2 regions of the Achromobacter sp. FW305-C-30-7 genome follow, and region 1 is predicted to be linked to the other one. Evidence: predicted binding sites of a transcription regulator. Region 1 holds the regulator's gene; the other holds the start of a gene.

The links. Region 1 encodes FliA, which starts transcription of late flagellar genes. Its sites were predicted from a motif close to CTAAAGTTTNNNNNNNNNNNGCCGNTA; they were not measured.
Region 2: a site for FliA is predicted at 2,559-2,585, ahead of AC3WOB_RS27925 (flagellar protein FlaG). Genes of this name have one in related genera too.

Annotation. Positions count from the first base shown of each region.
Region 1 covers NZ_JBYSYI010000004.1:603,815-618,733, forward strand. The annotation lists gene AC3WOB_RS16630 (O-linked N-acetylglucosamine transferase family protein) at 1-154, shown strand, start outside; gene rfbF (glucose-1-phosphate cytidylyltransferase) at 151-921, shown strand; gene rfbG (CDP-glucose 4,6-dehydratase) at 918-1,979, shown strand; gene rfbH (lipopolysaccharide biosynthesis protein RfbH) at 2,027-3,343, shown strand; gene AC3WOB_RS16650 (dTDP-4-dehydrorhamnose 3,5-epimerase family protein) at 3,345-3,914, shown strand; gene AC3WOB_RS16655 (NAD-dependent epimerase/dehydratase family protein) at 3,911-4,819, shown strand; gene AC3WOB_RS16660 (acyltransferase) at 4,816-5,316, shown strand; gene AC3WOB_RS16665 (alpha/beta fold hydrolase) at 5,335-6,882, shown strand; gene AC3WOB_RS16670 (FliC/FljB family flagellin) at 7,105-8,298, opposite strand; gene AC3WOB_RS16675 (RNA polymerase sigma factor FliA) at 8,714-9,469, opposite strand; gene flhD (flagellar transcriptional regulator FlhD) at 9,897-10,220, shown strand; gene flhC (flagellar transcriptional regulator FlhC) at 10,253-10,834, shown strand; gene motA (flagellar motor stator protein MotA) at 10,953-11,828, shown strand; gene motB (flagellar motor protein MotB) at 11,840-12,832, shown strand; gene AC3WOB_RS16700 (response regulator) at 12,835-13,215, shown strand; gene cheA (chemotaxis protein CheA) at 13,245-14,919, shown strand, end outside.
Region 2 covers NZ_JBYSYI010000012.1:16,800-31,718, forward strand. The annotation lists gene AC3WOB_RS27910 (flagellar protein FliT) at 1-102, opposite strand, end outside; gene fliS (flagellar export chaperone FliS) at 149-577, opposite strand; gene fliD (flagellar filament capping protein FliD) at 596-1,969, opposite strand; gene AC3WOB_RS27925 (flagellar protein FlaG) at 2,114-2,491, opposite strand; gene AC3WOB_RS27930 (IclR family transcriptional regulator) at 2,634-3,371, shown strand; gene AC3WOB_RS27935 (acyl-CoA dehydrogenase family protein) at 3,406-4,572, opposite strand; gene AC3WOB_RS27940 (CaiB/BaiF CoA transferase family protein) at 4,572-5,804, opposite strand; gene AC3WOB_RS27945 (Bug family tripartite tricarboxylate transporter substrate binding protein) at 5,801-6,772, opposite strand; gene AC3WOB_RS27950 (cupin domain-containing protein) at 6,841-7,257, opposite strand; gene folC (bifunctional tetrahydrofolate synthase/dihydrofolate synthase) at 7,422-8,732, shown strand; gene AC3WOB_RS27960 (SPOR domain-containing protein) at 8,796-9,614, shown strand; gene AC3WOB_RS27965 (CvpA family protein) at 9,614-10,102, shown strand; gene purF (amidophosphoribosyltransferase) at 10,133-11,653, shown strand; gene AC3WOB_RS27975 (M48 metallopeptidase family protein) at 11,730-12,251, opposite strand; gene AC3WOB_RS27980 (disulfide bond formation protein B) at 12,344-12,829, opposite strand; gene AC3WOB_RS27985 (MarC family protein) at 12,881-13,594, opposite strand; gene AC3WOB_RS27990 ([protein-PII] uridylyltransferase) at 13,673-14,919, opposite strand, start outside.

The DNA of each region.
Region 1 (14,919 bases):
AATGGCCAGCGACATCCCCGAGCTGGCGCGCATACGCGCCGGCTTGCGCCAGGAAATGCAGGCCAGCGCCTTGATGGATGAAACCGGCTTCGCCCGCAAGGTCGAGCAAGCCTATCGCGACATGTTCAAAAAGTGGTGTGAAGGATCCGTATGAAGGCCGTCATTCTCGCGGGGGGGCTGGGTACCCGCATTTCCGAAGAAACCCACGTCAAGCCCAAGCCGATGGTCGAGATCGGCGGTCGCCCGATACTGTGGCACATCATGAAGATGTACTCCGCCCACGGCGTGAATGATTTCATCATTTGCTGCGGCTACAAGGGTTACGTCATCAAGGAATACTTCGCCAATTACTTCCTGCACATGTCGGACGTGACGTTCGACATGGCCAAGAATCAGATGGAAGTGCATCAACGCCATGCGGAGCCGTGGCGCGTGACGCTGGTGGATACCGGCGACGACACCATGACCGGCGGCCGCCTGAAACGCGTCGCCAGCTACGTCAAGGAAGAGGAGGCGTTCTGCTTCACCTATGGCGACGGCGTGGCGGATGTGGACATATCTGCGCTGATCGCCTTCCATCACAAGCATGGCAAGCTGGCGACGGTGACGGCGGTCCAGCCGCCTGGCCGTTATGGCGCGCTGAAGATGGAAGATGACCTGGTCGCCGGGTTCACGGAAAAGCCGCGCGGCGATGGCGGTTTGATCAACGGCGGCTTCTTCGTGCTGTCGCCCAAGGTTCTGCCCCTGATCGAGGCCGACCATATCTCCTGGGAAATGGAACCCCTGGAATCGCTGGCCAAGGGCGGCGACCTGATGGCATTCAAGCACGCGGGCTTCTGGCAGCCGATGGACACGCTGCGCGAAAAACGCATGCTCGAGTCCCTGTGGGAGGCGGGCAAGGCCCCGTGGAGAATGTGGTGAACGTAGCGTCCGGCGCCTTCTGGCACGGCAAACGCGTCCTGCTCACCGGACACACCGGCTTCAAGGGCGGCTGGCTCGCCCTTTGGCTGCACAAGCTCGGGGCGGAGGTCGTAGGCGTGGCGTTGCCGCCCGCCGCGGACCGGCCCAGCCTGTTCGAATCGGCAGCGATCGGCGGCGTGGTCCAGAGCCATTTCTGCGATATCCGGGACGCCCAGGCCTTGGCTGCCATTGTGCGCCAAGCCCGGCCCGAGATCGTGCTGCACCTGGCGGCGCAGCCGCTGGTGCGGGCTAGCTACCGCGAGCCCTTGCAGACCTTCGACACCAACGTCATGGGCACGGCGAACCTGCTGGACGCGTTGCGCGGACTGTCGGAAGTTCGCGTGGCGCTGTGTATTACCACCGACAAGGTCTATCGCAACGAAGAATGGCCGTATCCCTACCGCGAGACGGATGCTTTGGGGGGACATGATCCCTACAGCGCCAGCAAGGCGGCGGCCGAGCTGGTGGCCGCGTGCTACCGCGACGCCTTCCTGCGCCAGCAGGGCGTGGCGCTGGCCACGGCGCGGGCGGGCAATGTGATCGGGGGAGGGGACTGGTCCGAAGACCGGCTGCTGCCCGATGCCGTGCGCGCCTGGCAAGGCGGCGGGGTGTTGGAAATACGCAGTCCGGATTCGGTGCGGCCCTGGCAGCACGTGCTGGAGCCGCTGGCGGGCTACATGCGCCTGGCAGAGGCTCTGTGGACGCGGTCGGAACTGGCCGGTCCGTACAACTTCGGCCCGCCGTCGCAAGACACGGCAACAGTGCGCGAAGTGGTCGAGCTGGCGCGCGAGGCCTATGGCCGAGGCGGCGTGACGTATGGCCAGTCCAGCAACGGTCCGCATGAAGCGGGCCTGCTGGCACTGGATACGGCGCGTTCCCGGACGGTGCTGGGCGTGCAGGCGCGCTGGTCGCTGGCCGCGAGCGTGGCCGAGACGATGCGCTGGTATCGCGCGTACCAGGAAGGGGCCAACGCCCGTGTCCTGTGCGACGCCCAAATTGCGGCGTTTGGGCCGGTCTGAACTGGCTGGCCGCCGCTTCAAGAACACAACGGTTTTAGAGATAAGCAATGAACCCTAATGAAATCCGTGCGCAGATCGCTCAGTTGGTCGATCAGTATCACGAGGCCCAGGAACGAGAGCGCACGCCCTATGAGCCGGGCAAGACAGCGGTGCCGCCGTCCGGAAAGCTGATCGGCGCAGCCGAGCTCAAGGCGATGGTCGACGCCTCCCTGGACGGCTGGCTGACGACCGGGCGCTTCAACGAAGCATTTGAACAGCGCCTGGCACAGTACCTCGGTGTTAAACACCTGATCACGGTCAATTCCGGTTCGTCCGCCAACCTGGTGGCATTTTCGACGCTGACCTCGCCCAAGCTGGGCGAACGCGCGATCCGCCGCGGCGACGAGGTAATAGGCGTGGCGGCGGGCTTCCCCACGACTGTGAACCCCATCCTGCAATTTGGCGCGGTTCCGGTATTCGTCGATGTCGAGCTGGGCACGTACAACGTGGACGCTAGCCGCCTGGAGGCCGCGATCACGCCGCGCACCAAGGCCATCATGCTCGCCCATACGCTGGGCAATCCGTACAACTTGGACGCGGTCACGGCCTTGTGCAAGAAGTATGGCCTGTGGCTGATCGAGGACTGTTGCGACGCCCTGGGTTCGACCTATAACGGCCGCATGGTCGGCACGTTCGGCGATATCGGCACGCTCAGCTTCTATCCCGCGCATCACATCACGATGGGTGAGGGAGGGGCAGTCTTCACCAACGATCCGCATCTGAAGCTGATCGCCGAGTCGTTCCGCGACTGGGGGCGTGACTGCTACTGTGCGCCGGGCAAGGACAATACCTGCGGCCGCCGCTTCTGCCAGAAGCTTGGCAGCCTGCCCGAAGGCTACGACCACAAGTACACCTACTCGCACATCGGCTACAACCTGAAGATCACGGACATGCAGGCCGCCTGCGGCCTGGCGCAACTGGATCGGGTGGAGGAGTTCGTGGCCCGGCGCAAGGAGAACTTCCGTTTCCTTAAGGAACGGCTCGCGTCGTGCGAGGAATTCCTGATCCTGCCTGAAGCGACCCCCGGATCGGACCCGTCGTGGTTCGGTTTCCCGATTACCTTGCGGCCCGAGGCCGATGCGCGCCGCGTCGACCTCCTGACCTACCTGGATCAGGACAAGGTCGGAACGCGCCTGCTGTTCGCCGGCAACCTGACGCGTCAACCTTCCATGGTCGGCCAGAACTACCGCGTATCGGGAGATCTCACCAACACCGAAATCATCATGCAGAACACCTTCTGGATTGGCGTTCAGCCCGCGCTCACACGCGAGATGCTGGAATACGCGGCAAGCCGGATCGAACTGTTCTTCGGCCAGGGTTTCTGACATGCGAGTCGAAGCCCTGGCGATCCCGGGCTGCTATCTGCTGACCCTGCCATGCTTCCCGGACGCGCGCGGCGAGTTCCGCAAACTGCTGCATGCGCCGTCGCTGGCGGCGCTGGGGCTGGAGACCGGATTCGTCGAATCCTACGTCTCGGTTTCGCACCGCGGGGTGCTGCGCGGCCTGCATTTTCAGCTGCCGCCGTCCGACCACGCCAAACTGGTTTCCTGCCTGACGGGGCGCGCGCGCGACGGCCTGCTGGACTTGCGCCGGGGCTCTCCGACTTACGGGCAATCGCTGTCGCTGATGCTGGATGGCACGGTGCCGCAGGCCCTATACGTGCCTCGCGGCGTGGCCCATGGCTTTGCCGCGCACAGCGATGGCACCGCGCTGCTGTACTACACGACTACTGTCCATGATCCCGAGCGTGACGCGGGCGTACACGCGGACAGCGCGGGCATCGATTGGTGGGCGGGCGCCGCCGATGTGGGCGTGCCCATCATGTCGCCCCGCGACGCCGCGCTGCCGCAGTTCCAGGACTTCGAGTCGCCTTTTATCCACGGTGAATCGGCATGAGCCTGTGCGTACTGGTCACGGGCGCAAGCGGCTATGCGGGCGGGGTCATTGCCGCGCGCCTGCGCGCTCTGGGCATGTCGGTGATCACGGCCGGCCGGGCCAGCGCCAATGACCTGCGGCTGGATCTGGCCGATCCGCGTGGCGTAGCGGGCCTGGACCTGCCCGCCGGCATCGACGCTTGCGTGCACGCTGCCGCGATGCATGAGGTGGCTTGCCGGGCAGACCCGCAGGCCGCCTACGTGGTCAATGTTGCCGGCACCCGCGCCTTGTTGCAGGCCTGCGAACGGGCAGGCATCCGCCGTCTGGCATACATCTCGACGTTTCACGTATACGGCCGGCCGGAGGGCGACTTGGACGAGTCCGCTCCACCCACACCGGCCAACGATTACGGTTTGACGCATCTACAGGCTGAACAGCTATTCGAAATGGCGGCTGGCAGCATGAACGCTTCGGTCGATATCCTGCGGCCCGCCAATCTGTACGGCGCGCCTGCCTCCTGGGACGGCTTCGACCGCTGGACGCTGGCGCCGTTTGATTTTTGCCGGCAGGCGGCGCGGGACGGCCGGATCGTCCTGCACGGCCAGGGACGGGCCGTACGTAATTATCTGGATGCCGCGCATGTCGCCGAGGTCGTGGCCGAGCGCCTGCAAGGGCCGGGATCGGGCCTGACGCACTTGGCGGGCGAGGACTGGCGTATCCGCGACCTTGCGGAGCTGGCCGCGGCTCAGGCCAGCGCCTGCCTGGGCAGGTCCGTGGTGGTGCAGACGGGAGAAGCCCAGGAGATACAGGCACCTGCGTATCGCTATCGTTCCCGGACATTGGTTCCGCGCGAAGGCGACGAACGCGCCGCGATGGCCGCCTTTCTGACCCGGACGCTGGCGCATCTGACGGAGTGCAAGGCATGAACCGGATTTCAACGCTGGCAAAAATCTCCCCATTGGCCGATATCGAACGCTCGGTGCGCGGCAATGCCGTGGTGATCGGCGATCACGTCACAATAGACAGCTTCGTGAAGATCAAATTCGCGGGCGGCGACGGCGACGTGCATATCGACGACCAGGTCTATCTGAATTCGGGTGTGGTGATCTATTCGGGCAATGGCATCCGTATCGGCCGCGGCACGCTGATTGCCGCCAATACGACCCTGGCGCCCACCAACCACGAATACCGCAGCCGCGACCAGACGATCATCGAGCAGCGTTTCATGCCCAGCAAGGGCGGCATAGTCATCGAGGACGATTGCTGGATCGGCGCCAACTGCGTATTGCTGGATGGCTGCATCCTGCGGCGCGGCTGTGTCGTGGCGGCCGGCACGGTCTTGCGTGGCGAATGGCCTGAGTATGCGGTGATCGGCGGCAGTCCCGCAGCGGTGATGCGCTATCGCGAATCCGCTGGGAAGTAAGAGTTTAGGAGTTTGGCAATGACATCGTCGACAAAGGGCGGCCAAGGTGCCGCCGGCGGACAAAAAATAGGTTTGAACGAAGCGTTCGAATTGGCCGTGCGCCATTGGCGGGAAGGCAAGCGCGCGGAAGCGGCCCACATCAATGGGCAGATCCTCGGCGCCCGTCCCGGACATCAGGGGGCGCGTCATCTGAAGATGACGCTGGAGCACGGCGTGCAGGGCCTGGCCTTTACCGCGCTGCGCCTCTCCGACCCGGAGCTCTACAGCATCGGAGACTATAGCTACGGCACGCCGTCGGTGTTTCCGCACAATCAGCCACACGAGCCCGCGCGCTTGTCCATCGGCAATTTCTGCACGATCGGGCACGAGGTTGAAATCATCCTGGGTGCATATCATCGCCAGGATACCTATACGATCTATCCGTTTTCGGCCCCGCATTTCGGCACCTTGTTTTCCACCACCCGCCAGATCACCGATTACTCCACCACGAAGGGCGGGGTATCGATAGGCCATGACGTCTGGATCGGCGCCGGCAGCAAGATCATGGCGGGCGTGACGATAGGCACGGGCGCGGTCATCGGCGCGGGCTCGATAGTGACGCGAGATGTCGGCGCATATGAAATCTGGGCAGGCAATCCCGCGCAGTTCCGTCGCCGCCGGTTTGACCAGGAGGTCGCGGACCGCCTGATGGCGCTGCGCTGGTGGGATTGGCCCAAGGACCTCATCGAGCGCCATGCGCGCGACATCATGCGCGGCACGCCCGAAGCGCTCGACGCGTTGGCGCAGGGCCACGATGCCTGGCTTGCGGGATTGCGCAAGGATGTCACGGCGCCTTTTGAAATGCTGCAAGGCAGGTCAGGGTTGTTGCGCGCCCGCCGCTCATCCGACTGGCGCGAAGGTCGTCCGACCTGGGTGGTGTTGCACGGTTCGCTGGGCAATATCGCGACCGTGCAAGGCATTGAAAAGCATCTTTCGGACATGAACCTGCTGTTTGTCGACCTGCCGGGTTGCGGCGGCAGCACGGCGCCGGCGGATATGTCCGTGGACGGCTTTGCCGACGAACTATTGCCTGCGCTGCTTGCCGCGGTTCCCGGAGGATTCGGCGTGCTGGGCGCCTCTTTTGGTGGCAGCGTCGCATTGGCCATTGCGCGCCGCTCGTCGCGGTGCACTTCCGTCGTGCTATTGGACACGCCATTCAGCGCAGCAAAACTCTGGCATAACCATGCATTCCTGCGCGGCGCGATCGCCTCTCGGCCCGATGACCGCTATCTGCGCAGCTTCGCGCTGGAGATTTATGGCGTGACGCCCACGGCTGCCGTGGAACGCGAGTACTGGCATTTGTTGGATGGCATCGCCGTGCCGGTGCTGGTGGTGAGCGGCGATGTGCCGATGCTGCCGCAACGCAAGATGCCGCCCGTGCCGTGCTGCCTGGACGAGGCGGATCTGGCGCAACTGCGCGGCCTGGGTTGCCGGATCGAGCGGGTGAAAGGCGGCCACGATCTCATCAATGACAATCCGGCCGCCGTGGCGGCGCTGGTGCGATCTGCAGAAACGGTTGTTGCCTGAATGATGAGATAGACCCAGCTCTACGCGATGCGGCGCTGAATGAAGCAAGAAACGAGAATGGGCGGAATTGGATTCCGCCCATTTTTTTGTCTCTGCGTCACGAGGGAAGAGGGCAGTCCGCCATAAAAAAACCAGCCCGGAGGCTGGTTTTTGGTACTGCTTCGGCGCGGACAAGGGAAGCAACTTGCCTTCCCCTGCTGCCCCGCGGACTGTCTGCTGGAATTAACGCAGCAGCGACAGAACCGTTTGCGGCACTTGGTTGGCCTGGGCCAGAACCGAGGTGCCAGCCTGTTGCAGGATCTGAGCCTTGGTCATGTTCGACACTTCCGTGGCGTAGTCGGCATCTTCGATGCGCGAACGAGCGGCGGACAGGTTGTTGATCGTGTTGTTCAGGTTGGCAACGGTCGATTCGAAGCGGTTTTGAATCGCACCCAGCGAGCTGCGCTGCGAGTCGATGTTCTGCAGAGCCTTGTCCAGACCGGCCAGCGGGTTGGCCGTTGCGCCCTTGTTCAGGCTGGTCAGCGGGATCGAGTCGGTCTTCAGCGTGAACGCTGCGGTGGTGTTGGCCGTCGTGGTGTCGGCATCCTTCGGGTTCACGGCGATGTAGTAGCTGCCGTTAGCGCCCGAAGCGACGTCGAAGCCCTTGGCCTTCAGGTTGCCGGATTCGGTAGCGTCAGCGGCCGTGATGTCGACCTTGACGAACCAGTTGCCATTGTCGTCGGCTTGAGCTTCCGTACCAATGGAAACGCTCGAGGCGGCGACGCCCAGACGGCCGGCCAGAGTGCCGGTGGCAGCTTCGGCAACGGTGTTGCTGGTGACGGCGGTGGTCGAGCCGTAAGCGGCCTTGTATTCCGTACCGGTCAGAGCGGCCTGAGTGCCACGCGGGCCGGAGACGTTGAAGCCGTCCAGACCCAGGGTCTTGGCGGTGACTTCCTTCAGGTCGATCGTGATGGTTTCGCCGTCGTTGGCGCCAACTTGGATCGTCAGCTTGTTGTCCTTGGCCAGGACGTTCACGCCGTTGAACTGGGTTTGGGCCGACACGCGGTCGATTTCGTCCAGGCGCTGCTTGATTTCAGCTTGGATCGAGTCCAGGTCGGTCGGCGAGTTCGTGCCGCTGGTGGCTTGGACCGACAGCTGACGCACGCGCTGCAGGTTGTTGTTGATTTCGTTCAGCGCGCCTTCGGTCGTTTGAGCGATCGAGATGCCGTCGTTGGCGTTGCGGGCGGCTTGGGTCAGGCCCTTGATGTTCGCGGTGAAGCGGTTGGCGATGGCTTGGCCAGCGGCGTCGTCCTTGGCGCTGTTGATGCGCAGGCCGGAGGACAGGCGCTCGATGGCGCTGCCCAGTGCCGATTGCGACTTGTTCAGGTTGTTTTGAGCAACCATCGAGAGGTAGTTGGTATTGATAACGGCAGCCATGTTGGTGCTCCCAAGAGAGAAAGGCTTCTTCAAACCGGGCAGCGACGCCGCCCACTGGTGTTAACGGGAAAGTTCGTCGACTTTGTGTCTAGGAATCTCTCCGTTGCCAGGATTACGGCAGTCCAAAATCAATCTTTAGCGCTATTTCGCGAAAGTCGACATTTTTCTTGGATTCACCGGAGGAGGGCGTGTCCGGTGCCGTGACGCACTGTATCGGGCAGGCGCTACACAAGCCGTGTTGTCTCTGTGTAGAGATGGGCGCCGTGGCAACCTCTTACAGGAAAGAAGCCCGGAGCGAATGTGCCGGTAGCGCTGGTGACCAGACGGCAGCAATGAAAACGGACGCGATACGCGTCCGTGTTGCCGACAGCCTTTGCCCTCCTGGGCTCGTTCCTGCGGGGTGCTGATTCAGATCCTAGATCACCTGGGCGATCTGCCCATCCTGGGGCAATTCCTGCCAAGCCTGTTCCTTCAGCTTCACCCGAATTCGCGCGGTCGCCTGCGACCGCAACTGGCATACCCGCGCCTCGGTCACATTGAGGATCGCGCCAATTTCCTTCAGGTTCAGCCCCTGTTCGTAGCAAAGCGACAACAGCAGTTTTTCACGCTCGGGGAGGGAGTCGATGGCGTGGACCAGCGCCTGCCGGAAGTCGCCTGCCAGGAGCGAATCCAGCGGATTGCCGCCCGCCGCGCCGTGGTTCAGGGTGGCAGCCCAGTCGGATTGGCCGCTGGCCGAGTCGGGTTCGGTGGCGAAGTCCTCGTAGTGCACGATCTGAACGCCCTGGGCGTCGTGCAGCAGCGATTGGTAGTCGCCCAGCGGCATGTCGAGTTGTTGCGCGATTTCGGCTTCGCTTGGCGCGCGCATCAAACGCTGTTCGAGCTGCTGGATGGCCTGTTCGATCTTGCGCGCCTTGGCGCGGACGCTACGGGGCAGCCAGTCTTGGCCGCGCAGTTCGTCCAGCATCGCGCCGCGGATGCGGGTGGTGGCATAGGTCTCGAACTGGGCGTCGGCCGTTTCCTGATAACGGCGCACGGCGTCGAGCAGGCCAATCATGCCGGCTTGTATCAGGTCGTCGAGTTCTACGCTGGCGGGTAGCCGGGCGAGCAATTGCAGGGCCAGCTTCCGCACTAGCGGGGCATATTCGACCAGGCTGTCATCTGCGTGAGGCATTGCGGGAATGTCGGGCGGGTCCATCGTGGCGCGTAAGCTGTTGTCAATTTGCGACATTGTCGACAAACGCGCGGCTGAGCTAAAGCTAGGTGGATTTAATGATCTGCAAGGTGCCATTGTCGGCAAACAACACCGTTTCATTCCTCAAAGTACGCAATGTTTTGAATGCTTATTTGGCAAATTGACGTAAATTTGTCCGAAACTTATATGTCAAGGTGTATCGGAAAAGGTAAGTTGCGCAACATCAACAAAGTTTTGTCATATAAGTCATAGAAAATGACATCAGCTGTGGTAAATTTTACTTAAATTGCGAACAAATGATACATTTCGCATCAATGCAAGGTGTATCGGACGTGAAGGCAACGGGATTCCGGTGCTTTTGCTTACATGAGCCCCCATCGGCGGGATAGGGAATAGGGAGTTGGGCGTGCAACAAGTCGAAAATTCATTGCTGACAGACATTCGCGAAGTGAATCTGTCTTATTTGTTACTGGCGCAGCGCATGCTGCGCGACGACTACGCGGCGTCGATGTTCCGCCTGGGATTCAGCAACGAGGTTGCTGACATCCTCATGCGCCTTTCGCCGGCGCAGTTGGTCAAGCTCGCAAGCTCCAGCTCGCTGCTGTGCCGCTTCCGCTTCGATGACTACAGCCTGCTCTCCGCCCTGACCCATGACGTTCTGGGTGGTGCGCTGCAGCAAGCGCATGCAACCATCCTGCTGGCCAAGCAGCCTGTCGAAGAATTGGCCTGACGGCCTGATCATTCCCTCCGGAAACACGTGTAATGGCCACCAAGAGCGTTTCGCAGGAAGCGGATGACATTCTGCTTGCCAGCTCCATGATCACTTTGGGAGCCCGGCTGCAGGTGCTGGAGGCTGAAACCAGCCTCAGCCATGACCGCCTGGCGCGCCTGTACCGCGAAATCCGCGGCTGCTCGCCACCCAAGGGCATGCTGCCCTTTTCGGTTGACTGGTTCATGACCTGGCTGCCGAACATCCATTCCTCGCTCTTCTACAACGTGTATTCGTTCCTGAATGCGCGCACCAGCAGCAAGGGCATACGCGCCACCATCGACGCCTATCGTCTCTATCTCGAAAACGCCGGCACGGATGCCGCTGAAGGCGCAGAGCCCGTCCTGAGCTTCACGCGCGCCTGGATGCTGGTGCGCTTTTTCGATAGCGGCATGCTGCAAATGTCCGCCTGCCGCCAATGCGGTGGGCATTTCATTGCCCACGCCCACGATCCCCAGTCGGATTTCGTGTGCGCGATCTGCCGGCCGCCCCCCCGCGCTGGCAAGACGCGCGCCGCGGCCAAGGCGCGCGCCGGCACCCGCCCCGCGCCTGTTGCGAATACCGCCCGGCTCTGACCGGCGGCATCCAAATACATCAAAAGCCCTGGAAAACCCCCCGTAACCCGCCTTTTTGGGTCGAGGGGAACAGGGGATCATTGACGCCGGTTTTAGACTTCGTTGGCAGGGGCCTGATGTGTTGATTGTTATCGGTTTTCTCGTGGTGGCCGTGTCGGTCGTCGGCAGCTTCATAGCGCTGGGCGGCCATTTGGGCGCGCTGTACCAGCCGTTTGAACTCACGCTGATCTTCGGGGCGGCTTTCGGGGCTTTCCTCGCCAGCAACAGCAAAAAGTCGCTGATGCTGGTCAAGGCCGCGCTACCCGACTCGCTGAAAAGCTCGCGCTATGGCAAGGACGTCTACATGGAGCTGATGGCGCTTCTGTACGTACTGCTGAACAAGGCGCGCCGCGAGGGGCTCATGGCCATCGAATCGCATATCGAAGACCCGGAATCCAGTCCGATCTTCAGCGAATATCCCCGCATCGCCAAAGACGCCAAGCTCATGGAGTTCATCACGGACTACCTGCGCATCATGATCAGCGGCAACATGAGCTCCTTCGAAATCGAGACGCTCATGGACGAGGAAATCGAGACCTACCGCCACGAGCGCGAAGTCCCCGTGCGCGCCTTACAACAGATGGCCGACGGCCTGCCGGCCTTCGGCATCGTGGCGGCAGTGCTGGGCGTGATCAAGGCGCTGGCCGCCGTGGACCAGCCTCCGGCGATTCTGGGCGACCTGATCTCCAAGGCCATGGTGGGCACCTTCCTGGGTATTCTGCTGGCTTACGGCTTCGTGGGCCCGCTGGCCTCGCGCATCGACCGCCGCAGCGACGAAGCGACCAAGGTGCTGGAATGCATCAAGACCACGCTGCTGGCCAGCATGAACGGCTATCCGCCGCAACTGGCGGTGGAATTCGGCCGCAAGGTGCTGTTCTCGGCCGTGCGCCCGACCTTCGGTGAACTGGAAGAACACGTCCGGCAAGCCAAGTCCACCGCCACCGGCAAGGCCTGACGGAGCGGGCCATGAGCACGGTAAACAATCACCGCGTGGTGATCCGCCGCAAGAAGGGCGGGCATGGCGGCGGGCACCACGGCGGTAGCTGGAAGATCGCCTACGCCGATTTCATCACGGCGATGATGGCGTTCTTCCTGGTGATGTGGCTGATCAGCATTGTGCCGCGCGAAGAGCTCAAGGGCATCGCCGAGTACTTCCGCATGCCGCTGCGCGTCGCCATCGCGGGCGGCCCCAGTAGCTCGGCCGAGACCAGCGCGGTGCCGGGCGGCGGTAGCGACCCCCTGCGCAGCGAAGGCGATGTGCGCCGCGCGCAGGGCAACCGTGTCGAGGCCCAGCCCATGGGCGACGCCGAGCGCCGCGAGCAGCATCGCCTGGAAAACCTGAAAAAGCGGCTCGAGAACGTCATCGAGACCAGCCCGGTCCTGAAGAGCTTCAGGCCGCAGCTGCTGATCGACTTGACGACCGAAGGCCTGCGCATCCAGATCATCGACAACCAGAACCGTCCGATGTTCGCCACTGGCCGCGCGGATGTGCAGCCCTATATGCGCGACATCCTGCGAGAACTGGGTCCGGTCCTGAACGAATTGCCCAACAAGGTCAGCATTTCCGGCCACACCGACGCATCTCAGTATGCGCGCGGGGAGCGGGCCTACAGCAACTGGGAGCTGTCGGCCGACCGCGCCAATGCGTCGCGCCAGGAATTGGTGGCCGGCGGCATGAACGAAAGCAAGGTCCTGCGCATCCAGGGGCTGTCGTCCAGCATGAGCCTGGTTAAAGATGACCCGTATGCGGCCGTTAATAGACGTATCAGCCTAGTGGTGCTCAACCAGAGCACCCAGCGGCGCATCGAAAACGAGAACGCCGCAGCCGCGGACGTCAGCGCCAAGGATGCCCGCGAGGTGGGAACGGCAGTGGAGGCGGCGCAAGCCGCGGCCCAGGCCACGACGGCAACCAAACCAGGCGAGGCGGAGAGCAACCCGCCCGCGGAAGGGGTTCGATAGCAATGGCGGCAACGATTCTTGTGGCGGACGATTCGGCGACGATGCGGATGATCGTCCAGGCGACGTTGACGGGCGCGGGATGGCAGGTCTTGACGGCCGGCAACGGCCAGGAGGCCCTGGAAATGGCCAAGCGCCACCCGGTCGACCTGGTGGTCAGCGACTGGAACATGCCGGTCATGGGCGGCCTGGAGTTGATTCAGGGTTTGCGCCAGGAAGACCAGTACCTGGATGTGCCGGTGCTGGTATTGACCACCGAGGACGATGTGGACAGCAAGATGGCCGCCCGGGATCTGGGGGTCTGTGGCTGGCTTTCCAAGCCGGTCGACCCGGATGTGCTGGTGGAATTGGCGTCTGAACTGCTCGACGAGCAGGCCGGCGCGTAAGCAGGTTCATTTTTGAAGGCGTACGGGTCATGAGTTCTGGTTTGGACCTCAGTCAGTTTTACGAGACCTTTTTCGACGAGGCTGACGAGCTGCTTGCGCAGATGGAGCAGCTGCTGCTCGAGCTCGATGTGGGCGCGCCCGACATCGAGCAGCTCAACGCGATTTTCCGCGCGGCCCACTCGATCAAGGGCGGGGCGGCGACGTTCGGCTGTTTTACGCAGCTGGCGGGCACGACCCATTTGCTGGAAAACCTTCTGGACGCGATCCGTCGCGGCGAAATGGCGCTGCGCACGGACATGATCGATATTTTCTTGGAAACGAAAGACGTGCTCAAAAGCCAACTGGATGCCTATCGGGCCTCCGAAGAGCCCGATGAAGCCGTGTTTGAGCGTATCTGCGCTGTACTGAGGCAGCTTGCGCTGGAGCATAAGGATCCCGCTGCGGCCTCTGCACCGGCCGCGGTCCCCGCAGCGGCGGCAGCTCCGGCTCCGGCCCCCGCACCGGTGGCCGCCGCTCCGGCGCCAGCCCCCCAGCCGGCAGCGCAAGCGCCGGCTGCGGAAGCCGGCAGCCTGCCTCTGCGTGTGCGAATCACCAAGGTTTCGGACAAGGACGCTGCTTCCCTGCTCGAGGAAATGGGCAACCTGGGCAGCGTCAAGGCCAGTGAACGCGCCGACGGCGCCCTGACCGTGTGGATGGACAGCACCTGCACGCCGGACGATATCGAGGCCGTCTGCTGCTTCATTGTTGACGGCGACCAGCTGGAAATCAGCCGCGAAGCCGCTCCGGCGGGCGCGACCCAGGCTGCCGCAGCTCCCGCTGCGGCGCCGGCTCCTGCCGCTCCCGTGGCCCCCGCCGTAGCCGAGTCGGCAGCGGCCGCCGAGGCCATCACGCAGTCCGCCCGCGTGGCGCGGCCCGCCGCGGCGGCGCCGGCCCATGCGGACAAGGAATCCACCTCGATCCGCGTCGGCGTCGAAAAGGTCGACCAGGTCATCAACCTGGTGGGCGAACTGGTCATTACGCAAGCCATGCTGGCGCAGACGGCGTCCACGCTGGATCCAGTGCTGCACGACCGCCTGCTCAATGGCATGGAACAACTGGAGCGCAACGCGCGCGACCTGCAGGAAGCTGTCATGTCCATCCGGATGATGCCGATGGACTACGTATTCAGCCGTTTCCCGCGCCTGGTGCGAGACATCGCCAGCAAGATGGGCAAGCAGATCGAACTGCAGACCCATGGCCGTGCTACCGAACTGGACAAGAGCCTGATCGAACGCATCATCGATCCGCTGACCCACCTGGTGCGCAACAGCCTGGACCATGGCATCGAGACGCCCGAAAAGCGCGTTGCCGCAGGCAAGGACCCGGTCGGGCAACTGGTGCTGTCCGCCCAGCATAACGGCGGCAATATCGTCATTGAAGTCAGTGACGACGGTGGCGGCCTGAACCGCGACAAGATCCTGAAGAAGGCGATGGCCCAGGGCCTGGCGGTCAACGAGAATTCGCCGGACGACGAAATCTGGCAGCTGATCTTCGCGCCGGGCTTTTCCACGGCCGAAAAGGTCACGGACATTTCCGGCCGTGGCGTGGGCATGGACGTGGTGCGCCGGAACATCCAGGACATGGGCGGCCATGTGCAGCTGTCGTGCGAGCCGGGCAACGGCACCACGACACGCATCGTGCTGCCGCTGACGCTGGCCATCCTGG
Region 2 (14,919 bases), on a different contig from region 1:
CCAGTCGCCGGCTTGCGCCGCTGCTAGCATTTCTCCCGTGATGAGAGCGATCTCCTGGTAGTGTTCCAGGATAGGGGAGGTGTACTGGGTCGTGGACGTCATGGAAATCTCGGGCGTTCGATGGCTGGACGGTGCGTATGCGGTGCCGTCAAGGCTGCACGCCTCCGACAGGGCGATCAATGGATGTTTGCCAGGCTTCGGCCAGATCGGCCAATAGGCGGTCTGCCGTTTCGAGCGCTTCCGGGTCTGCTTTCAGGTTTGCCATCAGCAGCGTGCGGACAATGTAGTCGTAGAGGCGGGCGAGGTTGGCGGCAATTTCGCCGCCGGCCTCCATGTTCAGTCCGGTTTTCAAGCCTTCATCGACGATTTTGATGGCCTTCGAAATGGCGGCTCCCCGTTCGGTGATTCTGCCTTCTTGAAGGTGCAGGCGAGCCTGCCCGATTGCCGCCCGAGCACCCATGTACAGCAGGGAGATAAGCCTTTCGGGGCTGGCGCCCAGGATCTGTGTTTCCAGCCCTATTTCTGCGTAGGAACGCACGGAATAAGATCCGGAGGGGCGGCGGGCAGCGTAGGTCATCAATACATCTTCTAGAAATTACTTGGATTTGCTCATGGCTGCGAACTGCTGCGTCAGGTAGTTGGCCGTGACCGTCTGTTGCGATACGAACTTGTCCAAAGCTACGAATTGGGCGCGCATGGCGGCCATGGACGCTGTGCTAGAGGCCTTGGCTCGTTCCAATTGGTCTTTTACGTCTTTAATCGACTCGTTCAGGCCATCCTGGCTGGTCTTGATCGAGCCGTTGCTGCCGAGGGCCGCCTTGGTGGCGGCGTCGAACTTGGCAGCAAGGCCATCGGCTGAGGTCATGAGGCGTTTGACGTCTGCGGGGTTGGCAGTCAACGCCTTGTCCAGTTCCTTTTGGTCGAGCTTCAGTTGACCCGTCTTGGGGTCCATGGCGATACCGAGATCGGCCAGCGAACTCACCGAGCCCCCCTGCGTGAAAACCTGCAAAGCGCTAGACATTGCAGACTGGATACCGCGGGTTGTGCTATCGCCGGTCAGGGCTTGATTCGTTTGGGCAGTGATATCGAATGCAGTCAGTTTCGAGATCGTGCTTTGCACCGCGTTGTAGGCACTGACGAAATCTTGCACCGCTTTGCTAGCGACGGTGGTATCGCTTTGCAGTTTCAAGGTGACGACTTTGTTGGCTTCCGTCTTTGCTGTCAGGTTCAGCGTAACGCCGTCAATCGCACCAGAAATATTGTTGCTGCCGCTCTTGATAGTGATGCCGTTAACCTCGACCTCAGCGTCGTCGGCTGCGGTTTGCTGCGTCAACTGGGTGCCGGAGCCAGAGTTGTAGCTCAGAATGTTTTCCAGTTCGGGAGTGCCGGTAACTGTGATGGACTTTACCGATGCCTGCACGCCAGTATCCTTTGCGCTGAGCATGAGGTAACTACCGGAGTCATTTGTGATGATCGTCGCGCGCACCGCAGCCTTGTCATCGCTATTGATCGCCTTTGCGATGCCATTCAGCGACGTATCGTCCTTCAGCTCGATCGTGTGCTTTTCACCGTTGGTGAGTTCAATTTCAAATGAACCGGTCGCGCCGTTCGACGCTTTGCGATCCGTGACCATGGCGGATTGCAAGGTCTGCGCCGCCGCCAGGTTCTTCACTTTGATGGCGTATTCGCCCATCGTGGCGCCGTCTTCACCAATGGTCGCGGTCAGGCCGTCACCTATGACATTGGGTTTGACGGCGTCCAGCGTCGACGCCTTGCCCAGTGCCGCTGCAGCCTTCTGCAGGGCTTCAACCGCGCTTTGAATCTGGCCAAAGGCGCTTACACGGGCCTCGTAACTGGCTTGGCGATTCGTATATAGGCTAAGTTTTTTGTCCTCGGCCGCCTGCAGATCGGTCAGGATCTTTTCAAGGGGCAAGCCGGTGGTCGAGCCGAGGTTGGTGATAGAGGCCATGTGAAATTCCTTCCTAGCGATGCGATTCTGTCAAAAATACGTTGGCGGCGATTGGCCGGGTAAGGGCATTAGGCGGGCCTAATTCGACGCTTCCATGATTGGCCCGCTCGATGGCAGCGGACGGAGCATGAAAACAGGGTCGAATCAGGCCGTGGTTTTGATGCCGTTTCCTTGCATGTTCACGATCATTTTGGCGATTTTCAGGAGCGTTTCGCTGGGGATCGTGCGTATGACGTCACCCGATTCCGCGTCGATCACCGAGACCACGACTTGGTGCACATTGGGGTCGATCTCGAACTGGAGCTGGGTGGACCAGGCTTTCATCTGGTCGTTGATTTCATCCAGAGCCTTGTCCAGGGGTAGCTTCTGCGAATCGGATTGATCCGACGTCGCGCTGTCCGAAGCCCCGCTGTTCGTTGCGGCGGCCGTGGGCACGACGCTCACGGCGGGGTCCGGCGCGACGGGCGCGGAGGCCAGCGGCGCTGGTGCAAACGATGCAGGGGCTATGGGGGTTACGGCCATGATCACTCCAACGGCGATGTGGGCGTCTCGGAGGAACGCGCTGTTTTCAGGGAATTCTCAGCTACGATAACGGCAGGCCCGCAGGGAACTTTAGCCACCGGCGAGCCAGATGTTTCACGTGCTAAACAGTTCGGATCGGGTAATGAGTGTCAAGACGGCGCTGAGAGTTATCGAAATCATCGAAACCTATGCGCGCGAAAAGCGCGCGCTGCCTCTGTCGGAACTGGCCCGGCTGCTGGATGTGCCGGTATCGAGTTGCCTGGCCCTGATCCGTACCCTTACGGGCCTCGGCTATCTGTATGAAACCGGCCGGCGCCAGGGTTACTACCCGACCGGCCGGCTGCTGGCCATGGCGCAGCGCATCGCCCGCGCCGATCCGGTTCTGGATCGGGTCTATCCGAGCCTCACGGAATTAAGGGACGCTACGCGCGAAACGATTGTTTTCGCCAAATTGAGCCAGGAAGGCCGAGTCGTCTACCTGGACGTGCTGGATTCTCCGCATACCATCAGATACGCGCCGGTTGCAGGTGAATTCAAAGACGTTCATGCAAATTCGCTGGGAAAAGCGTTGCTGTCGCTGCTAGACGCGCCGGCTCGCGACGCCATGCTTGCGGGCATGGTCATGACCCGCCACAACGAGCGCACCCTGGTCACGCGCGAGGCGCTGCTCGCGGACCTGGAATTGTCGCGCCAGCGCGGCTGGTTCATGAACAGCGGCGAGTCCATTGCGGACGTGGGCGCGATCGCCTGGCCGGTCACCCTGTCCGGCGAACATTATGCGATTTCGGTGGGGGGGCCGATCTACCGGATCGAGCCGCAGCAGGAAGCCTACGCACGGATCCTGCGCTCGGCCTGCACCGCGCTGGAGCAGCAGGCCTGACAGACAGGCCTGGCCGCTGGTCAAACGCCGCCGTTCAGTAGGACTTGGGCAGGCCCAGCACCTTTTCCGCGATGAAGCACATGATCAACTGCGGGCTGACCGGCGCAATGCGGGGAATGAAGCTTTCGCGCAGCAGCCGCTCCACGTGGTATTCCTTGGCGTAGCCCATGCCGCCCAGGGTCATGACCGCGGTCTGGCAGGCGTTGTACCCGGCTTCGGCCGCCAGGTACTTGGCCGAGTTGGCGTAGGGGCCGCAGGGCTTGCCCGCGTCATACAGGCTGGCGGCCTTGAACACCATCAGGTCGGCGGCTTCCAACTGCATCCAGGCCTGTGCCAAGGGGTGCTGAATGCCCTGGTTTTGGCCGATGGGGCGGCCGAACACGGTACGCTCGCCGGCGTACTTCACCGCCCGGTCCAGTGCGGCGCGGCCGATGCCCACCGCCTCGGCCGCGATCAGGATGCGTTCGGGGTTCAGGCCGTGCAGGATGTATTCGAATCCCCGGCCTTCCTCGCCGATGCGGTCGGCTACGGGGATGCGCAGGCCGTCGATGAACAGCATGTTCGAGTCCACGGCCTTGCGGCCCATCTTCTCGATCTCGCGCACTTCTATCTTGTTGCGGTCCAGGTCCGTATAGAACAGCGACAGGCCCTGGGTGGGCTTTGCCACCTCGGACAGCGGGGTGGTGCGCGCCAGCAGTAGCATCTTGTGGGCGACCTGGGCGGTCGAGATCCAGATCTTGCGGCCATGCACCACGTACTCGTCGCCCTGGCGCACGGCGCGGGTGCTGAGCTTGGTGGTGTCCAGCCCGGCGTCGGGTTCGGTGACCGCGAAGCAGGCCTTCTCGCGGCCGGCGATCAGGGGTTCCAACCAGCGGCGGCGCTGCTCGTCGCTGCCGAACACCACGACCGGGTTCAGGCCGAAGATGTTCATATGGACGGCCGAGGCGCCGGTGAAGCCGGCGCCGGAGGCCGCAATGGTCTGCATCATCAGTGCGGCTTCGGTCATGCCCAGGCCGGCGCCGCCATATTCCTGGGGCATGGCGATGCCCAGCCAGCCGTCGCGCGCGAGGTCGGCATGCAGGGGTTCCGGAAAGCCGCCTTCGCGGTCGCGCTCCAGCCAGTAGTCGTCCGGATAGCGCTCGCAGATACGGGCCACGGCGTCCCGCAGCGCCAACTGGTCGGGGGTGAATTCAAAGTCCATCAGTGGTTTTCATCCTGGGTGATGCCGCGGGCCGCCATGGCGTCGATCCGGGCGAGGTCATAGCCGGCCTCGGCCAGCACTTCGCGGCTGTGCTGGCCCAGCCTGGGGGCGGGGCGGCGTAGGGAGGTGGGGGTGCTTTCGTATCTGCCCAGGGGAGCCGTCGTGCGGATCGGGCCTTCGCTGGGGTGGTCCATGGTCCGGATGAAGTTGGTCGCGGCCAGGTGCTCGTCCTGCAGCAGGTCGTCCACGGAATAGAGCGGGGAGGCGGGAATGTCCGCCCGCGCCAGGCCTTCCAGCCATTCCTCGCTGCGGCGGGTGGCGACGACCTCGGCAACAAAGGCGTAGACCTCGCTGATGTGGGCGGCGCGCGCGCCGTGGGAGCTGAAGCGCGGGTCGCGCGACAATTCGGGCCGGCCGATCAGGTCGAAGAAGTTGCGCCAGTGCTTGTCGTTGTAGATCAGCAAGCTGATGTAGCCGTCGGCCGTGGCGTAGGGGCGGCGGTGCGGCGCCAACAGGCGCGCGTAACCGGTGGGGCCGAGCGGGGGATCGAAGGTGGCGCCGCCTAGATGGTCGCCCAGCACCAGGTGGGCCATGCCTTCGAACATGGGGATTTCCACTTGCTGGCCCAGCCCCGCGCCGCGGGCGTGCAGCACCGCGGACACCAGCGCGATGCCCACATGCAGCCCGACCGCCCGGTCGGCCAGGGTCAGCGGCGCGTAGCGCGGCATGTCCCCGCTTTGCTGCGCGGAGAGGGCGGCGATGCCGGTCTGGCCCTGGATCAGGTCGTCGTAGGCGGGGCGCCCGGCGTAGGGGCCGGCCTCGCCGTAACCGTAGGCGCCCAGGTAGACGATGCGCGGATTGCGCGCCGCCACCGCCTCGTAGGACAGGCCCAGCCGGGCCATCGCCTGCGGACGGATGTTGTAGAGCAGGGCGTCGCAGCTTTCGGCCAGTGTCAGGCAGGCCTCCAGCCCCTCCGGCGTCTTCAGGTCCAGCACCACGGAGCGCTTATTGCGGTTCAGATGTAGATAGAGATGCCCCATGCCGGGGTTGCGCATGGGGCCGACGGCCCGCATGTTGTCGCCGGCCGGCGGTTCCACCTTGATGACGTCGGCGCCCAGGTCGCCCAGGACCTGGGTGGCATAGGGGCCCATCACCACCGTGCTCAGGTCCAGGATGCGCACGCCCGCCAACGGGCCGGAGGCTTGCGTGCCAGATTGCGGTGATGCGCTCATTGCTGTTCTATCCCCGCGTCGCGGATCAGTTTGCCCCACAGGTCCAACTGGGCGCCGACGAACTGTGAGAACGCTTGTGGCGTGCTGGAAAAGGCGTCAAAACCGAGGCCGGCCAAGCGCTTTTTCACGTCCGGCTTGGCCACCACCTGATTGATTGCGGCATTCAGCTTGGCCACGATTTCCGGCGGCATGCCGGCCGGGCCGAAGTAGCCGTTCCATGAGTTCAGGTCGAAATCCTGCACGCCGGACTCGGCCATGGAAGGCAGGTCCGGGACAATGGCGCTGCGTTCGGCGGTCGACACGGCCAGCGCCCGCAGCTGGCCCGATTGCACGAAGGGCAGGCCGGAAGCCAGGTCGGTGAACATGAAATCGACCTGCCCGCCGACCACGTCGGTCAGCCCTTGCGGCGTGCCCTTGTAGGGAACGTGCAGGATGTCGATCTTGGCGCGGTTGGCCAGCGTGGCGCCGGCGACGATGCCGGTGCTGTTGCCGCTGGCGTAGGTAATGCGGCCCGGATGCTGGCGCGCGTCGGCGACCAGTTCGCCCACCGTTTTCCAGGGACGCTTCGGATTCACCACCAGGATGAAGGGCAGGTTGCCGCCGCGGGCGATGGCGGTGAAGTCCTTGACCGGATCGTAGGGCACGTTCTTCATCAGCCAGGGCGCCGCCGAATGCGAGGTGTTGGTGGTGACGAACAACGTGTAGCCATCGGGCTTGGCGCGAGCGACGTAATTGGCCGCGATGGTGGCGTTGGCCCCGGGCTTGTTCTCCACCACGACCTGCTGGCCCAGTATGTTGCCGAGCTCGGCCCCGAAGATGCGGCCCACGGCGTCGGTGCCGGATCCGGCGGGAAAGGGGACGATCAGGGTGATGGGTTTGGTGGGGTAATCAGCGGCGTGCGCGGCGGGGCCGGCAGCCAGCGCCGCGCCGCCGATAAGGGCGGCGCCCAGCAGGCTTAGAGGTTTCATGGATTTGTCTCCTGTGTGCTTCGGATCCTGGCGCGGTTTCTGCGTCCGCTGCCCGGGGCTGCGCCGCGTCAAGCGGCTGGGGGTGGCGCCGGAAAGCCGCGTATCACGCGGTCTGGGGATTCTTCATAGGGGGGCGTGTAGATCACCAGCAGGCGGGCGGGCTCGTCGCTGGTGACGGTGAAGACATGCGGAATGTCCGGGGGGAAGTAGCAGCAGTCTCCCGGACTCATGTCGGCCCATTCGTCCTGCACCTGCGCGCGCGCCGTCCCGGACAGCAGGTAGCAGACTTGCTCGATGCCAGGGTGGGCGTGCGGCAGGGCGCCCTTGCCTTTGTCGATTACGCCCAGCAGCACTTCCACGCCTCGGGAGCCCACGGTGTCCGGACCGATCAGGCGGCGGTTCAGGGTGCCGGTGTGGTTGGCGGGGTGATAGCCGGGCACGTCGGCCTCGCGCACCAGCCAGGCTGGGGTCTTGCTCTGCGTCATTTTTGGTCCGTTAAAATTTCCATACGTGAAATTATTTTTATGTATGAGAAAAATATCGGCAAGCAGTTTTTCGATCCGGATACCTTGCCGCTCCCTGGGGGATTAGGGAAAACACCGTGCGCGGACTGCTAAAATCGAACGCTGACTTCACTTCCGGCTTTGTCATGTCTTCTGCCCGCACGCCCGACGTTTCTGCCACCCTGTCCGATTGGCTGCAGTATCTGGAGTCGATCCACGCCACCGCCATCGACATGGGCCTGGACCGGGTGCGCGAGGTCGCTGGGCGCATGGGGCTGGAGCTGTCCGGCGTGAAGTTCGTCGTCGGCGGCACCAATGGCAAGGGCTCCACCTGTGCCATGCTGGAAGCGATCCTGCTGGCGGCCGGCTACAAGGTCGGGCTGTACACCTCCCCGCACCTGATTGATTTCAACGAACGCGCCCGCATCAATGGCCAGATCGCCACCGACGAGGCCCTGATCGCCCAGTTCCAGGCGGTCGAGGCAGCGCGCGGCGACGTTTCGCTGACTTATTTCGAATTCACCACGCTGGCGATCCTGCGTCTGTTCTCGCAGTCGAAGCTGGACGCCGTGGTGCTGGAAGTCGGCCTGGGCGGGCGGCTGGACGCCGTCAACATCGTCGACGCCGACTGCTCCATCGTCACCAGCGTGGATCTGGACCACACCGACTGGCTGGGCGATACGCGCGAAAAAATCGGTTTCGAGAAGGCCCACATCTACCGCGGCGGCCGGCCGGCAATCTGCAGCGACCCCGTGCCCCCGCAATCGCTGCTGGATCACGTTGAGAAGATCGGCGCCGATCTGTGGCTGTTCGGCCGTGACTACAACTATTCCGGCGACCGCCAGCAATGGGCCTACGGCGGGCGCGAACAGCGCCGCAATTCGCTGGCCTATCCGGCGCTGCGCGGCGCCAACCAGTTGTTGAATGCATCGGCGGCGCTGGCGGCGTTGGAGTCGGTGCGCGACCGTCTGCCGGTGCCGCAGCAGGCCGTGCGCCTGGGGCTGTTGCAGGCGTCCCTGCCAGGCCGTTTCCAGATCCTGCCGGGCCAGCCCGCGGTCATCCTGGACGTGGCGCATAACCCGCATGCCGCAGCGGTGCTGGCGCAGAACCTGGACAACATGGGTTTCCATCCGTACACCCATGCGGTGTTCGGCATGCTGAACGACAAGGACCTGGCCGGCGTCGTCGCCAAGCTCGGGACGCGCGTCGACAACTGGTACTGCGCCGGCCTGCCGGGGCCGCGCGGCACGCCAGGCGCAGCGCTGGCGGAGCAGGTCGCCGCGGCGCTGCCGCCCGCGCCTGCAGACGGCGAAAAACCGGGCATCTCCGCGTATGCCGATCCTGCCCAGGCCTTCGCGGCTGCGCGCGAACGGGCAGGGGAGAATGATAGAATCGTGGTGTTCGGCTCGTTTCTCACCGTAGCCTCGGTTTTGCAGGCTCTGGGTCGCAAGGCATAGGCAGCAGCGGGTCAGTCGCGTCCAGGCGGCCCGCCGCCATATCGCCGCAAGGAATTCTCCTCCATGGGTTTTTTCAAACGCAAAGATCCTGCCGACCAGGCGCAGCCCTCCAAGCGGGCGGCAGTGCCCAGCGAGGTGCAGGCTGCGGAGCTGCGCGGCCGCGCGCGGCGCAGGCTGGCAGGCGCTGTCGCGCTGGTATTGGCAGCCGTCATCATCCTGCCCATGGTGCTGGATTCTCAGCCCACGCCGGTCGACGACAACATTCCCATCAGGGTGCCGGAACGCAACACGCCGTTCCAGCCGCAAGTGAGCGAACCGCAGGTCGCCACGCCGCAGACGCCCGCGCCGGGCAGCGCTGCGCCGACGGATCCTTCGGCCATCCCTACGCCGCCTCCGGTCACGTCCGTACAACCGCCCGCGACGGCAACCCCGACGACGCCCCCGGCGACACAGCCCACGACGCCGCCGGTGACCGCAGCCGTTACGCCGCCCAAGCCCGAGGCCAAGCCGGCCACGCCGCCCAAACCCGAACCCAAGCCGGCGCCCAAGCCCGATACCCGCTCGGATGACGGCGCGCGCGCCCTGGCCCTGCTGGAAGGACGCCAGGCGCCCGCCGCGTCGGCGCCCGCGCCCAAGCCGGCCGCGAAAGGTAATTTCGTATTGCAGATCGCCGCCTACACCACGTCCGAGGACGCCCAGTTGCGGCGCGGCAAGCTGCACCAGGCCGGCGTGACCAACGCATTCGTTGAACAAGCCACCATCAATGGCAAGCAGCAGTACCGTCTGCGGGTGGGGCCGTTCCCCTCGCGCGAGGCGGCGCAGGCGGCCCAGGCGCGGTTGCGCACCCTGGGCTATGACAATGGTTTTATCGCCGCCCAATAGTGACCGGCTTCGACTTCGTCGTGCTGGCCATCCTGGTGGTTTCGGGTGTGCTGGGCCTGGTGCGCGGCCTGCTCAAAGAGGTGCTGTCGCTGGTCGCCTATCTGCTGGCCTTCGTGGCCGCGATATGGTGGGGGCCCACGGTCTATGCCTGGCTGGAGCCCTATATTGAAACGACGCTGCTGCGCATGGGAGTTTCGTACGCGGCAGTGTTCATCATCGTGCTGCTCGGCGTGGGGTTGGTCAATATGACGCTTGCCGCCTTGATCCGCAGTACAGGACTGAGTCCCGCCGACCACGGCCTGGGCGGGATGTTCGGGCTGGCCCGTGGCCTGTTGATCGTGCTGGCGCTGGTCGCCGCCGCAGGCTACACGCCGCTGCCGGAAGAGCCGTGGTGGAAGGACGCCATGTTTTCGCATTCGGCCATCGAGGCCATCAAACATATCAAGACGTGGCTGCCGCCGTCCCTGGCGACGTGGCTGCCGTATTGATTAGCTTTAAATCAACCAGGAAAGCTCACCATGTGTGGAATCGTAGGGGTCATCGGGCGCGGGCCGGTCAACCAGCTGCTCTATGACAGCTTGCTGCTGTTGCAGCATCGCGGGCAGGACGCCGCGGGCATCGCGACGTCGCAAGGCAACCAATTCAATATGTACAAGGCGCACGGCCTGGTGCGCGACGTCTTCCGCACGCGCAACATGCGCGCGCTGCCGGGTACGTCGGGCGTCGGCCAGGTCCGCTATCCCACCGCGGGCTCCAGCGCCAGCGAGGAAGAGGCCCAGCCGTTCTACGTCAACGCGCCGTTCGGCATCATGTTCGCCCACAACGGCAACCTGACCAACTGGCGCGAGCTGCGCGAATCGCTTTACCGCGTGGACCGCCGCCACATCAACACCAACTCCGATTCCGAAGTCCTGCTGAACGTCCTGGCGCACGAGCTGCAATCGTCGGCCAACGGCGTGTCGCTGGATGACGATGCCATTTTCCGCGCCGTGTCGGCCCTGCATAAGCGCGTGCGCGGCGCCTATGCCGTGGTGGCGCAGATCTCCGGCTACGGCTTGCTGGCCTTCCGCGATCCCAACGGCATCCGTCCGCTGTGCATCGGCCGCCAGGAAACCGAAGAGGGCGTGGAGTGGATGGTGGCCTCGGAATCCGTGGCGCTGGAAGGCAGCGGCTTCGCCTTCGTGCGCGACGTCGAGCCGGGCGAAGCGGTGTTCGTCGACCTGGACGGCCGCTTCGTCAGCCGCCAGTGCGCCGACAATCCGCAACTGGTGCCCTGCATTTTCGAATACGTGTACTTCGCGCGTCCGGATTCGCTGATCGACGGCGTGTCGGTGTACGACGCCCGCCTGCGCATGGGCGAATACCTGGCCGACAAGGTGGCGCGCAACATGCGCCTGGGCGACATCGACGTGGTCATGCCGATTCCGGATTCCTCGCGTCCCGCCGCCATGCAGCTGGCCGCGCGCCTGAACCTGGACTACCGCGAAGGCCTGATCAAGAACCGCTACGTGGGCCGCACCTTCATCATGCCGGGCCAGGCCGTGCGCCGCAAATCGGTGCGCCAGAAGCTCAATGCCATTGGCATGGAATTCAAGGGCAAGAACGTGCTGCTGGTGGACGACTCCATCGTGCGCGGCACCACCAGCCGCGAGATCGTGGACATGGCCCGCGCCGCCGGCGCCAACAAGGTGTACTTCGCCTCGGCCGCGCCTCCGGTGCGGTTCCCGAACGTTTACGGCATCGACATGCCCACGCAGAGCGAACTGATCGCCACCGGCCGCAACGACGAGGAAATCGCCCGCGCCATCGGCGCCGACTCGCTGGTCTACCAGGACCTGCACGACATGCAGCAGTCGGTGCGGGACATCAATCCCAAGCTGTCGCGCTTCGAGGCTTCGTGCTTTGATGGTGAGTACGTCACGGGCGACATCACCGCCGAATACCTGGCTCGGCTGGGTCAGTCCCGCGCCGAACCCGGCGAGGAAGGCGGCGCCAGCGGCTTGCAGTTCAACATGGGCTACGCGGCCAGCGACGCCTGACGCGTCTGCCTGCTGGCAAGAAAAATGCCATCCTTCGGGATGGCATTTTTTATTGCCGGGCACTTGCCCTGGGAAATCAGGCCGCGGCCTTCCACAAGGTTTCGCGTGTGGCTTCCAGATGTGTCAGATATAGCCGCAAGTCGAATTCGTATTGGTGGTACTGCGGCTCCATGCGCAGGCACAGGTTGTAGAAGGCTTTGTTATGGTCCTTCTCCTTCAGGTGAGCCAGCTCATGCACCGTGATCATCTTCAGGAATTCCGCCGGCACGGTCTTGAATAGCGTCGCCACCCGGATTTCATGCTTGGCCTTGAGCTTTCCGCCCTGCACCCGTGAGATATAGGTGTGCTGGCCCAGCGCATGCTGGATCACGTGGATCTTGCTGTCGAAGGCGACCTTGTTGATCTGGTCGCCGTTGCGCAGGTAGGCGTTCTTCAGGTCCGTCACGTATTGATAGAGCGCCCGGTCGGTGCGGACGTCGTGCGGTCCGGACGGGTAGCGCGCCAGCAGCGCCGCGCCCAGCTTGCCTTGGTCGAGCAGCTTCTGGGCCTGGGTGAGCAGGGATTCCGGATATCCGGTCAGGTATTTCAGGGTGGACATGATCAAGACGAGGGCGCCGGCGGGGGCGCGGTCAGGCTTCCCGGCGTTTGGCCGCCGCCCGCGAGGCCGCGGGCGGCATCGGGATGGGGCAGTTACTGCGACCCGCCGCGCCGGAACACGACCGGCAGCGCCATGAAGAAAATGATGACGAAGAGCGCCAGGCTCCACAAGGCGTACTCGATGCCCAGCACCGGCACTTTGGCGTCCATGCAGGTGGCATAGATGCCGAACAACGGCGGCACGGCGCTTTCCAGGCCGATGCCGGTCATGAAGCGGTCGGCGAAGGTCTGGTCGCAGGAGAGCATGTTGGCAGCCACGCTGTACTGGTACCAGGCGGCGGCAATGCCGCTCAGGGACAGCAGTGCGGCGAGCGCGCCGCACAGGCGCGTCAGGGCGCGTCCGCCGCCGAATCCACCGACCAGCGCGACGACGCCGATCACCAGGTAGATCAGGCGCTGCATGACGCACCAGGCGCAGGGCGGCATGTCGAAGACGTGCTGCGAAACCAGGGCGAGGCCGACGGCGCCGAAGCAGAAGAGGGCGATCAGGCGGAGCAGGCGTTCTGAGCGAGAAGTCATTGTTGCTTTGCAAGGGTTGGAAAAAGGGCCGGACGCGGCGTCCGGCCAGGCTTAGGCCTTGGGAATCGGAATTGGTTGCATCACTTGCTGCAGCACGCCCAGCAGCAGTTCGCGCGAGCCTTCCCAGAAGATCTGCACGCCCAGGCACAGCATGATGAAGGCCGACAGGCGCATGAACACGGCGGTGCCATTGTCGCCCAGGCGGTGCAGCATCTGCGCGGCAAAGCGCAGGCAGATGTAGAGCGTCACCGACACGACGATGATGCCCGGGATGGAGCCACCCAGGCGCACCAGGCTCAGCACGTGGTTCTGGTCGCGCAGCGACACGCCCACGGTGATGGCGGCGGCGATGGAGCCTGGGCCGCAGCTGATGGGAAAGGTCAGGGGATAGAACGCCCGCGCCTTGGCCATTTCGGGGGTGAAGGACTCGGCCATGCGCGCCACGCGCTCAGTGTCGGCGTCGGGCGAATTCACTAGGCGCCAGGCGCTGGCGATCACGAGCATGCCGCCGCCGACCCGCACAATGGACAGGGAAATGCCGAAGAAACTGAGCAGCACGTTGCCCGCCACCATGGCCACGATCAGCATCAGGCAGACATTGATGGCCACGCGCTTGGCCAGCACCATGCGGGTGGAAGACGACGCCCCTTCGGTCAGCGACAGGAAAATCGGCGCGATCGCGGGCGGGTTCAGGAACGGCAGCAGGGTTGCCAGCGCGAAAAAGAAGCTGGTGCCGAAAACGCGCAGATAATCGTTTAGCTCCATGGGGAGGGTATCGCCTGGCCGAAAACCGGGATTGTATGCGGTCCCGGCGGCGCTGGCGATGCCAGGGGCCTGCCGCGCTCAGGCGGCGCGCTGTTGCGTTTCCTCGCCCGCCAGGGCGTCCAGGATGTCGCGCTCGAACTGCATCTGGCTGCGCGGGCGCGCCAGCGTCGATCCATCCACGATGAACACGTCCTCGACGCGGTCGCCCAGCGTCATGATCTTGGCCATCAGCAGGTTCACCTCGTGGCGGGCGAAGACGCGCGCCAGGGCGTGCAGCAGGCCAGGACGGTCGGTGGCGGTTACCGACAGGCGCCAGGAGGTGCTGCGTTCGTCGGGCTGCAATTCGGCCTGAGGCATGACCGGGAAAACGCGCGACACGCGCGACTGGCGGCCGCGGCCGTAGTAGCCGCCACGGGCGGGCTGCTGCTGGGCGGCGGCATGCGGATCTTTCAGGCGTTCGGCGAGTTCATGCTCGACCAGGGTGGCCTGCGCTCGCAGGTCGCTGGCGCCTTCCGGCAGCAGCACGATGAAGCTGTCCAGCGCCCAGCCGTGGCGCGTGGTGTGGATGCGGGCATCCTGAATGGAGAGCGACTTGGCGTCGAAGTAGCCGCAAATCGCCACGAACAGATCGGGCGCGTCGCGGGTGTACACCATGACCTGCAGGCTTTCCCCTTGTTCGATGGGGCGGGCCTTGACGACCGCCTGGGCTGGAGCGACCTGGTGGTACAGATGGCGCGTGTGCCAGGCAATGTCCGAGGCGTCGTGGCGCAGGAAGTACGCCACGTCCAGCTGGTTCCAGAAGGCTTCGCGGGCGTCGTCGCGCAGGCCCGCCAGGCGGGTAAGGCGGGCGGCCTCTTCCTTGCGTTCGGTCAGGACGGTGTGGGCGTCGGCGTGGGCGCCGCCGAGTGCGGCCAGCGTCAGCTTGTACAGGTCTTCAAGCAGCTTGCCCTTCCAGGCGTTCCAGACCTTGGGGCTGGTGCCGCGGATATCGGCCACCGTCAGCAGATACAGAGCGGTCAAGTGGCGCTCGTCCTTCACGGTGGCGGCGAAGTCCTGCACCACGGCCGGGTCGGACAGGTCGCGCTTCTGCGCCACGGCCGACATCAGCAGATGCTGGCGGACCAGGAATTCCACCAGCTTGGTGTCCTCGGGCTCCATGCCGTGTTCTTGCGCGAACTTGCGCACTTCGCGCGCGCCCAGTTCGGAATGATCGCCGCCGCGGCCCTTGGCGATGTCGTGGAACAGCGCCGCCACATACAGCAGCCAGTGCCGGTCCAGGCCGGCGATCAGCTGGCTGGCCAGCGGATACTCCTGGGCATGTTCCG